3 regions of the Micromonospora sp. NPDC127501 genome follow, and region 3 is predicted to be linked to each of the others. Evidence: predicted binding sites of a transcription regulator. Region 3 holds the regulator's gene; each other region holds the start of a gene.
The links. Region 3 encodes HrcA, which represses chaperone genes, less so after heat shock. Its sites were predicted from a motif close to GGTTNGCACNCTCNNNNNGAGNGTGCNAACC; they were not measured.
Positions count from the first base shown of each region.

Region 1: a site for HrcA is predicted at 2,558-2,588, ahead of groL (chaperonin GroEL). Genes of this name have one in related genera too.
Region 2: a site for HrcA is predicted at 1,502-1,532, ahead of groES (co-chaperone GroES). Genes of this name have one in related genera too.

Region 1 is NZ_JBEORJ010000004.1:308,009-312,298, reverse strand. Features, by position in the region: gene ABTW72_RS11545 (GNAT family N-acetyltransferase) at 1-357, shown strand, start outside; gene ABTW72_RS11540 (hypothetical protein) at 436-684, shown strand; gene groL (chaperonin GroEL) at 741-2,363, opposite strand; gene ABTW72_RS11530 (hypothetical protein) at 2,636-3,868, opposite strand; gene ABTW72_RS11525 (cold-shock protein) at 3,963-4,166, opposite strand.
Region 2 is NZ_JBEORJ010000022.1:56,215-60,504, forward strand. Features, by position in the region: gene ybaK (Cys-tRNA(Pro) deacylase) at 1-184, opposite strand, end outside; gene ABTW72_RS31825 (THUMP-like domain-containing protein) at 195-1,406, opposite strand; gene groES (co-chaperone GroES) at 1,671-1,979, shown strand; gene groL (chaperonin GroEL) at 2,050-3,690, shown strand; gene ABTW72_RS31840 (molybdopterin-dependent oxidoreductase) at 3,825-4,290, shown strand, end outside.
Region 3 is NZ_JBEORJ010000007.1:46,413-50,702, reverse strand. Features, by position in the region: gene ABTW72_RS17770 (16S rRNA (uracil(1498)-N(3))-methyltransferase) at 1-160, opposite strand, end outside; gene dnaJ (molecular chaperone DnaJ) at 162-1,307, opposite strand; gene hrcA (heat-inducible transcriptional repressor HrcA) at 1,383-2,405, opposite strand; gene ABTW72_RS17755 (DUF4870 domain-containing protein) at 2,632-3,261, shown strand; gene hemW (radical SAM family heme chaperone HemW) at 3,328-4,290, opposite strand, start outside.

The DNA.
Region 1 (4,290 bases), on a different contig from region 3:
CTGACCGCGTTCGCCCGGTCCACCTTCGGCGGAACGTGGGACGGCGAGTTGGCCGGGTCCGTGGGGCGCGCCGACGCCGGTTGCCACCTGGCGGAGCGGGACGGCGAGGTTCTCGGCTTCGCCGCGTACGGGTCGTCCCGGCCGAGTTGGTTCGGGCCGATGGGCACCGCGCCGGCCGTGGAGGGGTCGGGCATCGGTGGGGTGCTGTTGCGGCGCTGCCTGCGCGACCAGCGGGCGGCAGGGCTGGGCCGGGCACAGATCGGCTGGGTAGGGCCGGTGCCGTTCTATTCGGGCAGCGCGGGTGCGTGGATCGAGCGGGTCTTCTTCCTGTACCGGCGAACCCTGTCCAGGTCATAACCGGGGCAAACAGGACATAGATCCATTCGCCCGCGTGGGCCATCGACGCCCCCTACCGTTTCGGTAGAGGAGGCAGCCATGACCACGGATGACAACCAGACCGAGGACGGCACGCCGATCACTTGGAAACCGGTGGGTGAACTCCCCGGCCAACTGCCGTTCGACCGGCTCGACTACGGCGACGCCGAGCAACTGGCCGAGATGACCACCGACGGTGAGCCGTCGGTGGCCGAGGAGCCGCAGGAGATGGTGGACGCGCCGATCCAACTGCTTCCGCCGTACAACCGGGCACAGAAGCGGCGCAACCAGCGCCCACTGCCGACCTGACGACGAACGGGGCGGACCGCGTCAGCGGCCCGCCCCGTTCGGTGTCGGAACTGGACTCAGAAGTCCATGTCCCCGCCACCCGGGCCAGCCGGGGCAGCCGGGGTCTTCTCCGGCTTGTCCGCGACAACAGCCTCGGTGGTGAGGAAGAGCGCCGCGATGGAAGCGGCGTTCTGCAGCGCCGAGCGCGTCACCTTGGCCGGGTCGATGATGCCCGCGGCCAGCAGGTCGACGTACTCGCCGTTGGCGGCGTTCAGACCGTGACCCGCTTCGAGGTTACGGACCTTCTCCACCACGACGCCGCCCTCAAGGCCGGCGTTGACGGCGATCTGCCGCAGCGGGGCGTCCAGCGCGACCTTGACGATGTTCGCACCGGTCGCCTCGTCGCCGACCAGGTCGAGCTTGTCGAAGGCGGTCTTGCCGGCCTGGACCAGCGCCACGCCACCACCCGGGACGATGCCCTCCTCGACGGCGGCCTTCGCGTTGCGAACGGCGTCCTCGATGCGGTGCTTGCGCTCCTTGAGCTCGACCTCGGTGGCCGCGCCGACCTTGATCACCGCAACGCCGCCGGCCAGCTTGGCCAGCCGCTCCTGCAGCTTCTCCCGGTCGTAGTCGGAGTCGCTCTTGTCGATCTCGGCCCGGATCTGGTTGACCCGGCCCTGGATCTGCTCGGCGTCACCGGCACCGTCGACGATGGTGGTCTCGTCCTTGGTCACCACGACCTTGCGGGCGCGGCCCAGCATGTCGAGGCTGGCGGCGTCGAGCTTGAGGCCGACCTCCTCGCTGATGACCTGGCCACCGGCGAGGATGGCGATGTCGGTCAGCATGGCCTTGCGGCGGTCACCGAAGCCCGGCGCCTTGACGGCGACCGACTTGAAGGTGCCACGGACCTTGTTGACCACCAGGGTGGCGAGGGCCTCGCCCTCCAGGTCCTCGGCGATGATCAGCAGCGGCTTGCCCGACTGCATGACCTTCTCCAGGATCGGGAGCAGGTCCTTCACCGACGAGATCTTGCTGTTGGCGATCAGGATGTACGGGTCGTCGAAGACGGCCTCCATACGCTCCGGGTCGGTCATGAAGTAGGCCGAGATGTAGCCCTTGTCGAAGCGCATACCCTCGGTGAGCTCCAGCTCCAGCCCGAAGGTGTTGCTCTCCTCGACGGTGATGACGCCTTCCTTGCCGACCTTGTCCATCGCCTCGGCGATGATCTCGCCGACGGTGCTGTCGCCAGCGGAGATGGAGGCGGTGGAGGCGATCTGCTCCTTGGTCTCGACGTCCTTGGCGAGCTTGGACAGCTCCTCCGAGACGCTCGCGACCGCGGCCTCGATGCCCCGCTTCAGGGCCATCGGGTTGGCGCCAGCGGCCACGTTGCGCAGGCCCTCGCGAACCAGGGCCTGGGCCAGGACGGTCGCCGTCGTCGTGCCGTCACCGGCAACGTCGTCGGTCTTCTTGGCGACCTCCTTGACCAGCTCAGCGCCGATCTTCTCGTACGGGTCCTCGAGCTCGATCTCCTTGGCGATGCTCACACCATCGTTGGTGATGGTGGGGGCACCCCACTTCTTCTCGAGCACGACGTTGCGGCCCTTGGGGCCGAGGGTCACCTTTACGGCGTCGGCGAGCTGGTTCATGCCCCGCTCGAGGCCGCGGCGCGCCTCTTCGTCGAACGCGATCATCTTGGCCATACGGCGTTGTCCTCCTGGACACTCACGGGCCACCCGAGATGTGTGCCCCGGATGGGCCGCCTGGTGTACGCACCTTGGGACGTCGCCACCTGGCGACGACGACGTCCTTCGGCCGGGCCGGATAGCCCGCGACGACCGGCCATGTGCCGCCCCGGCGTCTCCACGCCGGTGCAACCTGGCCCCACCGTCCCGACCATTGGCACTCACGGTATGCGAGTGCCAATGACTTGTTTAGCACTCTCCCCTGCCGAGTGCAAGCACGACGCCGCCGCTCAGCCGAGTTCCGCGGCCAGTCCAGCGGTGTTCACCGGCGCCTCATGGGCACGCTGCTCGGCATACGTCACCAGCAGACCGATCATCTGAGCGAGGTGGGCCGGCAGGGCCAGCACGGCGGTGATCCCGATCACCACCACCGTCCCGGCGGCGGTACCCGCCGAGGAGAACGGATCCGTTCCGAGGGCGGAGGTGCCGATCCCTTCCAGGCCACCGGGGACCAGGGTGCCGACGAGCACCGCCACGGCCACCAGGGCCACCCGTCCGAGCAGCAGGCCGAGCCGGTCGTGGAACATCCGGAACGATCGACCGATCGGGTTGTGCCGTTCGAAGAGATAGACCGGACCGGCCATGCTCAGCGCGAAGGCCAGGTAGATGCCCGGCAGCACGCAGAAACAGACACCGACGCCGATGAGCAGACTGACCAACAGGGTCCAGCCCCACAGCCCGAGTGCCCGACGCAGGCCGTAGCGCAGCGCAGACTCCAGGCTGGCCGGCTGACCGGCCGCCTGTTTGGTGATCACCCAGGTGCCGGCGGCCCACCCGACGGCCTGCACCAACCCGACCACCAGGCTGCCGCCGATCAGCAGGACCAGGAGGCTCAGCAACTCGGCGGCGAAATTGTCCGGCAGCGCGGGGGTCGACGTCGATTCGGCCTGGGCGGCCCACTTCGCCGACGGGTCCAGCCCGAGGGAGACCACCGAGAGCACCGCCGCCGGCAGCACCTGGGTGAGCAGCATGATCGGCACCAACTGCCGCCAGCCCCGACGCAGCGCTCCCCCGCACCGGTTGAACCAGCCGCCGATGCCGGCACCGGGCGGCGTGACCAGGGCGTCGTGCGGGTCGAACCCGTAACCCGGCGGGTACCAGCCGACCGGCGGCCCCGGATACCACGGCTGCCCGCCGTAGGGACCCGACCCGGGCGGGTAGCCCCCGGTGGGCGGGAACACCCAGCCCTGCGGCGGCGGGGCCGCACCCCAGGCACCCTGCCCGGGATCCCAGCCGGGCGGCGGACCGGCGGGGCCGGCGGACGGGCCGGCCGGGGGCATGCCCGCCCCCCAGCCGGGCGGCGGACCGGCGGGGCCGGAGGGCGGGCCGGCCGGGGGCATGCCCGACCCCCAGCCGGGCGGCGGACCGGCGTGGCCGGGGCTGCCGGCGGGCGAGGACGGATCGGACGGGTCCGGCTCCCCCGACCCGGGGGACGAAGTGGGCGGGGGCGGCTGGTCGGTCATGAACGCTCCTCACATCGGCTGGAACGGTTCACGATCTTCCCGGCTGCGCGCCCCTGCCGCAGCCCCGACCCGCGGGGCCGATCGGCCAGGAAGCTCAGCCGATGACGCGTACGTGCTCTGCCTGTGGGCCCTTCTGGCCCTGGGTGATCTCGAACTCGACCCGCTGACCGTCGTCCAGCGCCTTGTAGCCGTCCATCTCGATCGCGGAGAAATGGACGAACACGTCCTGACCGCCGTCGACGGCGATGAAGCCGTAGCCCTTTTCGGCGTTGAACCACTTCACGGAGCCCTGTGCCACGGTGCACTTCCCTCACTCTGCGCGGCGTTGCCTGACTCGGCGCACGGCACGGCCGGGCGCCCCGGACCACCGACTCAGCGATCGATGACCGCCGTTGAAGCAGGTGACCGAAATCGCACGCTAC
Region 2 (4,290 bases), on a different contig from region 3:
CGGTGAGCGCGCCGTCGACGGCGGTCACCAGAGATTTGAACACGCGCCCCGGTGCCACGCCGAGCGCCACCGCCACCAACGCGCCGTAGTTCGGGGCGTCCGGTGCCACCCGGTACGGATGGGTGCGATGCGCGATTCCACGCTTGACCAACAGTGCCGTTGCCGGCGTGCCCTGTCCCGCCACAGCGACGAGGCTAGTCGAGACGGCGCCAGTCGACCGGTTGGCCGATCAGCACCGTCGGCGCGCCGTCGACGCGGGTGAGCACCAGACTCGCCGCCGCGTCCCCGGCCAGCCGCAGGTCCCGTCGGAGCTGCTCCGGGGTGAGCGCCGAACCCCGCTTGAGGATCTCCACCCGGCCCACCCTGCGGTCGCGCAGCAGCGCCCGCAGGCGCTTGAGCGAGAACGGCAGCACGTCGGTGATCTCCAGACAGCGCGCGTACGGGGTGCGGATCGGCTCGTCGGCGTAGAGGTAGGCGATGCTCGGATCGGCCAGGGTGGCGTCCAGTTCGGTGGCCAGTTCGGCCACGAGGTGCGCGCGCACCACCGCCGGGTCCGGGTCGTACAGGTAACGGCGCGCCGGCCCGACCGGCGCCTCGGCGCCACCCGAGCCGGTGAGTTCGTGGCGGTGGGCCTCAGCGCCCCGCTGGCGGTAGAGGGTGGCGCGACGGGGCACCTCCGCCAGTTCGCCGCACCAGAGCGCGGCCTCGACCAGGTCGCCGTCCACGCCGACCCACTCGGCCTCCGCGCCGGCCGGAATGAGCGCGTGGTCCAGGCCCGGCGCCACCTTCACCACGGTGCGCGGCACCCGCTCGGCCAGCCCGGTCACGAAGTCCCACGGTGGCGAGTAGGCGCGCGGGTCGAAGATCCGCCGCCCGGTGCCGGTGGTGCGGCGGGCCGGATCGCAGAAGACCCCGTCGACCCCTGACACGTCGAACCCGGTCGCGTCGCCGCACTCGACAGTGAACAGCTCGGCCAGGCCCGCCGCCTCGGCGTTGGCGGCGGCCATCGCCGCGGTCACCGGGTCGGCCTCCACCCCGTACACCCGGATGCCGGCGCGGGCGGCGGCCAGCGCGTCGGCCCCGAGCCCGCACCCGAGGTCGGCCAGGGTGCGCACGCCGGCCGCGTACAACCGGGCGGCCCGACGGTCGGCGACCACCCGGCGGGTGGCCTGCTCCAGGCCGGGGCGGGTGAGGAACATCCCACCGGCGGCCGAGCCGAACTTGCCCGCCGCCCGGTGGCGCAGCTCGGCCTGGGTCAGTGCCGCCGCGGCCAACGTCGGCGGCACCCCGGTCGCGCGCAGCGCCGACGCCGCGACCAGTGGATCACCGCCGGCCAGGTCGGCCGCCGCCGTGAGCGCGGCCGACCCCTCAGGGGTACGCAGCGCCGCCAGCTGATCGAGATCCACCCCGCCATTGTCCCGGCCGACCGGGAAATCCTGGCTGGCGGGGCGCGACTCGCTGGCACTCTCCTTGACGGAGTGCTAGCCACGGAATAACCTGCGATTAGCACTCTCACCCTGAGGGTGCCAGCTTCCGGGTCTCGCGACCCGGGTGCGCACGCCAGGCGGACCGGCACCCGCGACGACGGCACCGCCCGGTGGCATGAGGCAGATTGACGCTGGTCAGCCCGCTGGCCAGCAACGAAACCAGTACCCCAGGAGGGTATGCCCGTGACTACCGCGACCAAGGTTGCGATCAAGCCGCTCGAGGACCGCATCGTGGTCCAGGCGAACGAGGCTGAGACCACCACGGCGTCGGGCATCGTGATCCCCGACACCGCCAAGGAGAAGCCGCAGGAGGGCACCGTCCTCGCTGTGGGCCCGGGGCGCGTCGACGACAACGGCAACCGGGTTCCGGTTGACGTGCAGGTCGGCGACACCGTCCTCTACTCGAAGTACGGCGGCACCGAGGTCAAGTACGCCGGCGAGGAGTACCTGGTGCTCTCCGCCCGCGACGTCCTCGCGGTCATCGAGAAGTAAGCAACCGATCAGTGCCACTGCCCCGGTCCGGCTCGCCGGGCCGGGGCAATGGCGCTTCGAAGGGACATTAATGGCGAAGATCCTGAGCTTCTCGGACGACGCCCGGCACCTGCTGGAGCACGGTGTCAACGCCCTCGCGGACGCGGTCAAGGTCACCCTCGGCCCGCGCGGGCGCAACGTCGTCCTGGACAAGAAATTCGGTGCGCCGACGATCACCAACGATGGTGTGACCATCGCCAAGGAGATCGAGCTCACCAACCCGTACGAGAACCTTGGCGCGCAGCTGGTCAAGGAGGTGGCGACCAAGACCAACGACGTCGCCGGCGACGGGACCACCACCGCGACCGTGCTGGCCCAGGCGATGGTTCGCGAGGGTCTGCGCAACGTGACCGCCGGAACCAACCCGGCCGGCCTCAAGCGGGGCATCGACGCGGCGGCCACCAAGGTCTCCGAGGCGCTGCTCGGCCGTGCCGCCGAGGTCACCAGCAAGGAGTCGATCGCGAACGTGGCGACGATCTCCGCGCAGGACTCCACGATCGGCGATCTGATCGCCGAGGCGATGGAGCGCGTCGGCCGCGACGGTGTCATCACCGTCGAGGAAGGCTCGATGCTCACCACCGAACTGGACGTGACCGAGGGTCTCCAGTTCGACAAGGGCTTCATCTCGCCGAACTTCGTCACCGACCTGGAGGGTCAGGAGTCCGTCCTTGAGGACGCGTACATCCTGGTCACCACCCAGAAGATCTCGGCGATCGAGGAGCTGCTGCCGCTGCTGGAGAAGGTCCTGCAGAACAGCAAGCCCCTGCTGATCATCGCCGAGGACGTGGACGGCCAGGCGCTCTCCACCCTGGTGGTCAACTCGCTGCGCAAGACCCTCAAGGTCTGCGCGGTCAAGGCCCCGGGCTTCGGTGACCGGCGCAAGGCGATGCTCCAGGACATCGCGATCTCCACGGGCGCCGAGCTGGTCGCCCCGGAGCTGGGCTACAAGCTCGACCAGGTCGGCCTGGAGGTGCTCGGCACCGCCCGGCGCGTCGTGGTCGACAAGGAGAACACCACGATCGTCGACGGCGGGGGCCAGAAGGCCGACGTCGCCGACCGGGTGTCCCAGATCCGCAAGGAGATCGAGGCCTCCGACTCCGACTGGGACCGGGAGAAGCTGGCCGAGCGGCTGGCGAAGCTCTCCGGTGGCATCGCCGTCATCAAGGCTGGCGCGGCGACCGAGGTCGAGATGAAGGAGCGCAAGCACCGCATCGAGGACGCCATCGCGGCGACCAAGGCTGCGGTCGAGGAGGGCACCGTGCCCGGCGGCGGCGCCGCCCTGGTGCAGATCCTCTCGGTGCTCGACGACGACCTGGGCTTCACCGGTGACGAGAAGGTCGGCGTCTCGGTCGTGCGCAAGGCGCTCGTCGAGCCGCTGCGCTGGATCGCCCAGAACGCCGGTCACGACGGCTACGTCGTGACGCAGAAGGTCGCCGACCTCAAGTGGGGCAACGGCCTCGACGCCGCCAAGGGCGAGTACGTCGACCTGGTCAAGGCCGGCATCATCGACCCGGTGAAGGTGACCCGCAACGCGGTCACCAACGCCGCCTCGATCGCCGGTCTGCTGCTCACCACGGAGAGCCTCGTGGTGGAGAAGCCGGAGCAGGCCGAGCCGGCCGCCGCCGGCGGGCACGGCCACGGGCACGGCCACCAGCACGGCCCGGGCTTCTGATCCGGTAGCGACACCCGTTCCGGGGCGCACCGCCGTACGGCGGTGCGCCCCGGCTCGTTCCTGCGGCCTCGTAGGTCATTACCGAACGCTGACGTTGTTGGCGACCGGGCGAGATGATCGCGCACACTGGGCCGATGAGCACCACGTCACGGCGGTACGCCGCGTTGGCCGGGATCACCGCCGCCGCCGTCGCGATCGGGATCGCCGAACCGGTCGCCGTGTTGACCGGTCCCCGGTCGGCGCCCCTCGTCGCGGTCGGCGGTGTCGTCGTCGACGCCGTCCCCGAGTCGCTGAAGCAACTCGCCATCGACCTCTTCGGCACCGCCGACAAGATCGCGCTGCTGGTCGGCACGGCCGTGTTGCTGGGAGGCTTCGCCGCGCTCTTCGGCGTACTGGCGGTCCGCCGGTTGGCACTCGGCCTGGCCGGCATTGCCGCGTTCGGCGCCATCGGCGTGGCCGCCGCGTTGACCCGCTCCGGCGCTGACCTCGCCGACGCGCTGCCGTCAGTGGTCGGCGCCGGTCTCGGCGCCCTGGTGCTCTGGCTGTTCATCGGCGGACCGTTCGAGCTGGACCCCTGGACCTGGTCACCACCCACGCCGC
Region 3 (4,290 bases):
TGACCACGGCGGCGGCCGTGCCACCCCGGCCGTCGGCGAGCAGCAGCTCCTCGCCGACGCGCAAGCGCTGCACGGTGGCGGCGTGATGCCCCTCCGGGCCGTCCAGGGTCAGCGCGTCGCCGGTGGGCAGCGCCTCGACCAGGAACAGCGGTGCGGACACCTCAGGCGTGCCCGTTGAACGCGTCGCGCATCCGGGAGAAGAAGCCGCCCTGCTTGGACAGCTCGGCGACCTCCTCACCACGGGTCTTGGCGAAGTCGCGCAGCATCTTCTCCTGGTCCGGGTCGAGCTTGGTGGGCGTCCGCACGTCCAGGTGCACGTAGAGGTCGCCTCGGCCGGTGCCGCGCAGGTGCGGCACGCCCCGGGCGCGCAGTCGCAGGGTGCTGGCCGGCTGGGTGCCGGCCTTGACGTCGACGGTCTCCTCGCTGTCCAGCGTCTTGATGGTCAGCCGGGTGCCCAGCGCCGCCGCCGTCATCGGCACGGTGACCCGGCAGTGCAGGTCGTCGCCCTTGCGGGAGTACACGTCGTGCGGGCGCTCGTGGATCTCCACGTAGAGGTCACCGGCGGTGCCGCCGCCGGGGCCCACCTCGCCCTGCTGGGCCAGCCGGATCCGCATGCCGTCCTCGACGCCGGCCGGGATCTTGACGGTCAGCGAACGGCGGGTCCGCACCCGGCCGTCGCCGGCGCAGGTGGGGCAGGGGTGCGGGATGGTGGTGCCGTAGCCCTGGCACACGGTGCACGGCCGGGCGGAGACCACCTGGCCGAGGAAGGTGCGCTGCACCGACTGCACCTCGCCCCGACCGCCGCACGCCTCGCACGTCGCCAGGTGGGTGCCGGCGGCCGTACCGGCGCCGGAGCAGGTGGTGCAGAGCACCGCGGTGTCGACGGTGATCGGGGCCTCCACGCCGAAGGCCGTCTCGTGCAGGTCGAGTTCGAGCCGCAGGATCGCGTCGGCGCCCGGGCGGGTACGCGGCCGTGGGCCACGGGCGCCACCTCCGGCACCGCCGAAGAACGCGTCCATGATGTCCTGGAAACCGACGAACGGCCCGGCGCCTCCGGGGCCACCCGGACCGCCGGCACCGCCGCCACCCGGGGCGAGCGGGTCGCCACCCAGGTCGACGATCTGCCGCTTCCGGTCGTCCGAGAGGACCTCGTACGCGGCGTTGATGTCCTTGAACTTCTCCTGAGCCTCCGGGTCCGGATTGACGTCCGGGTGGAACTGGCGCGCCAGCTTGCGGTAGGCGCGCTTGATCTCGTCATCGGAGGCTTCCCGGCTCACACCGAGAATGCCGTAGTAGTCCCTGGCCACTGCGTTCCGTGTCCTCATGTTCGTCTCGCGTTGCGCCGGTCGGCGGCCGCAGCCGGCCGCATCGGCCCTGACCAATCAGTTCTGGGCCAGCAACTCGCCCACGTAGCGTGCCACGGCGCGCACCGTGGCGATGTTGCCGGGGTAGTCCATCCGGGTGGGCCCCAGCACCCCCAGGCCGCCCACGATGGTGGTGCCCGGGCCGTACCCCGTGCTGACCACCGAGGCGGCCCGCAGGTTGTCGAACTCGTTCTCGTCGCCGATCAGCACCCGGGTCGTGCTCGGCTCGGTCTCACCGATGAGCTTGAGCAGCACGACCTCCTCCTCCAGAGCCTCGAGGATCGGCCGCAGGGAGCCCTGGAAGTCGAGCAGGCCGCCCCGGGTGAGGTTCGCGGTGCCGGCGAGCGCGATCCGCTCCTCGTGCCGCTCGACGAGCGTCTCCAGCAGGACGGTGGCGAGCGTGGTCATGGTCGGACGCAGCCCGGTCGGCGCTTCCTCGACCAGCGCCTGCACCAGCGGCGGCGTCTCGGACAGCCGGGCGTTGGCGAGCTTCTCGTTGATCAGGCGGCGCAGGTCGGTGACGTCGTCGGCGGGCACCGGCCCGGGCAGCTCCACGAGTCGCTGCTCCACCCGCCCGGTGTCGGCGATCATGACGAGCATCAGCCGGGTGGTGGAGATCGGTACCAGCTCCAGGTGACGCACCGAGGAGCGGGCCAGGCTCGGGTACTGCACGACGGCGACCTGCCGGGTCAGTTGGGCGAGCAACCGCACCGTGCGGTGCACCACGTCGTCGAGGTCGACCGCGCCGACCAGGAAACGCTCGATGGCCCGGCGCTCGGCCGGGCTGAGCGGCTTGACCCGGGACAACCGGTCGACGAAGAGGCGGTAGCCGCGGTCGGTGGGCACCCGGCCGGCACTGGTGTGCGGCTGCCGGATGTAGCCCTCCTCCTCCAGCACGGCCATGTCGTTGCGGACCGTGGCCGGGGAGACTCCGAGCTGGTGCCGCTCGACCAGCGCCTTGCTGCCGACCGGCTCCTGGGTGGAGACGTAGTCTTCGACGATGGCGCGGAGCACGGCGAGTTTACGGTCGTCGAGACCCATCCTCCGCACCTCCTGTCGCACGTCGGCCGCCGGCGCTCTGGGCCGGCCGGGCCGTCCTGGCACTCGACTGTAACGAGTGCCAGTCTACGTCGGCGGGCCCGCCGACGCGATGATCAACGGCCACCCGTCGGTGCGGCCCACGCCACCAGCGTTGGGCCGATCGGCCCGCACTGCCAGGCGGTGTCGCTCTGGTGCGGCGTTGCCACGGGCCCCTACCGTGACATGCATGACTGAACCTCCTCGCCCTCCCGGGTCGGGCGACCCCGGCAACTACCCGCCGGAGCCCACCTCCCCAGGCCCGTTCCCGTCGGCCGAGCCGCCCACCGCACCACTGTCCGGGGCGCCCGGGCCGGCCGGCTATCCCCCGGCCGGTGGCTATCCGCCGCCCACCGGTGACCAACCGCCGTCAGGCGACTACCCTCCGGCAGGTGGCTACCCTCCGCCCGGTGGTGGCTATCCCCCGCCCGGCGGCTACCCGACCGGCGGGGCCTACGGCGGCCCCGGCGGCGGCTACGCCAACAACGAGGACAAGACCTGGGCGCTGGTCGCGCACTTCGGCGGGGCGCTCGGCGCGCTGGTCAGCTTCGGTCCGCTGGGCTTCGTCGCCCCGCTGATCGCCTACCTGGCCCGTGGCCAGCAGTCGCCGACCGTGCGGGCGCACGCCCTCGCCGCCCTGAACTTCCAGATCCTCTGGTCGATCATCGCGTTCGTGCTGCTCTTCGTGAGCTGGTGCCTGCTCTTCCTGCCCAGCATCGCCGTCGTGGTGATCCAGATCCTGTTCGGGATCATCGCCGGCATCAAGGCCAACGAGGGCACCCCGTACCGCTACCCGATGACGGCCAACTTCATCAAGTGAACCGGGCCGGCCGCTCCCCCGGCCGGTCCGGAGCACCGCTGTCCCGGCCCGGGGGCGGTGGGGCACTCAGGGCAGCAGGTCGCGGACGACCGCGTCGGCGAGCAGCCGCCCGCGCAGGGTGAGCACCGCCCGGCCGGCGGCGTACTCGTCGGCGGCCAGCAGGCCGCCGGCCAGCGCCCGCTCGGCACCGGCCCGGCCGGTGGCGTCGAGCACCGCCAGCGGGAGGCCGCTGGCCAGCCGCAGCCGGAGCATCACGTCCTCCATGTGCGCCTCGTCGACGGTGAGCACCTCCCGGGCCAGGCCGGGAGAGACGCCGGCGGCCAACCGCTGGGCGTACGCCGAGGGGTGTTTCACGTTCCACCAGCGCACCCCACCGACGTGGCTGTGCGCCCCCGGCCCCAGCCCCCACCAGTCCGCGCCGGTCCAGTAGAGCAGGTTGTGCCGGCAGCGGGCCTCCTCGGTGCGGGCCCAGTTGGAGACCTCGTACCAGGAGAGCCCGGCCGCGTCGAGCGCGGCCTCCGCCGCCAGGTAGCGGTCCGCGGCGACGTCGTCACTGGGGTACGCCAGCTCGCCGCGCCGCATCCGGGCGGCGAGCCGGGTGCCGTCCTCGACGATCAGGGCGTACGCGCTGACGTGGTCCACCCCGGCGGCGACGACCTGCTCCAGCGAGGCGGCGAAGTCCTCGGCCCGCTCCCCCGGGGTGCCGTAGATCAGGTCCAGGTTGACGTGCTCGAACCCCGCGTCGCGCGCCTCCAGGGCGGCGGCGGTGGCCCGGCCGGCGCTGTGTTTGCGATCCAGGATCGCCAGCACCCCCGGGGAGGCGGACTGCATGCCCAGCGAGATCCGGGTGTAGCCGGCGGCCCGCAGCAGCTTCAACGATTCCGGGGTGACCGACTCGGGGTTGGCCTCGGTGGTCACCTCGGCGTCGACGGCCAGCCCCCAGGTGCGATCGATGCCGTCGAGGATGCGGGCCAGGTCGTCGGCGGGGAGCAGGGTCGGCGTGCCGCCGCCGACGAAGACGGTGTCGAC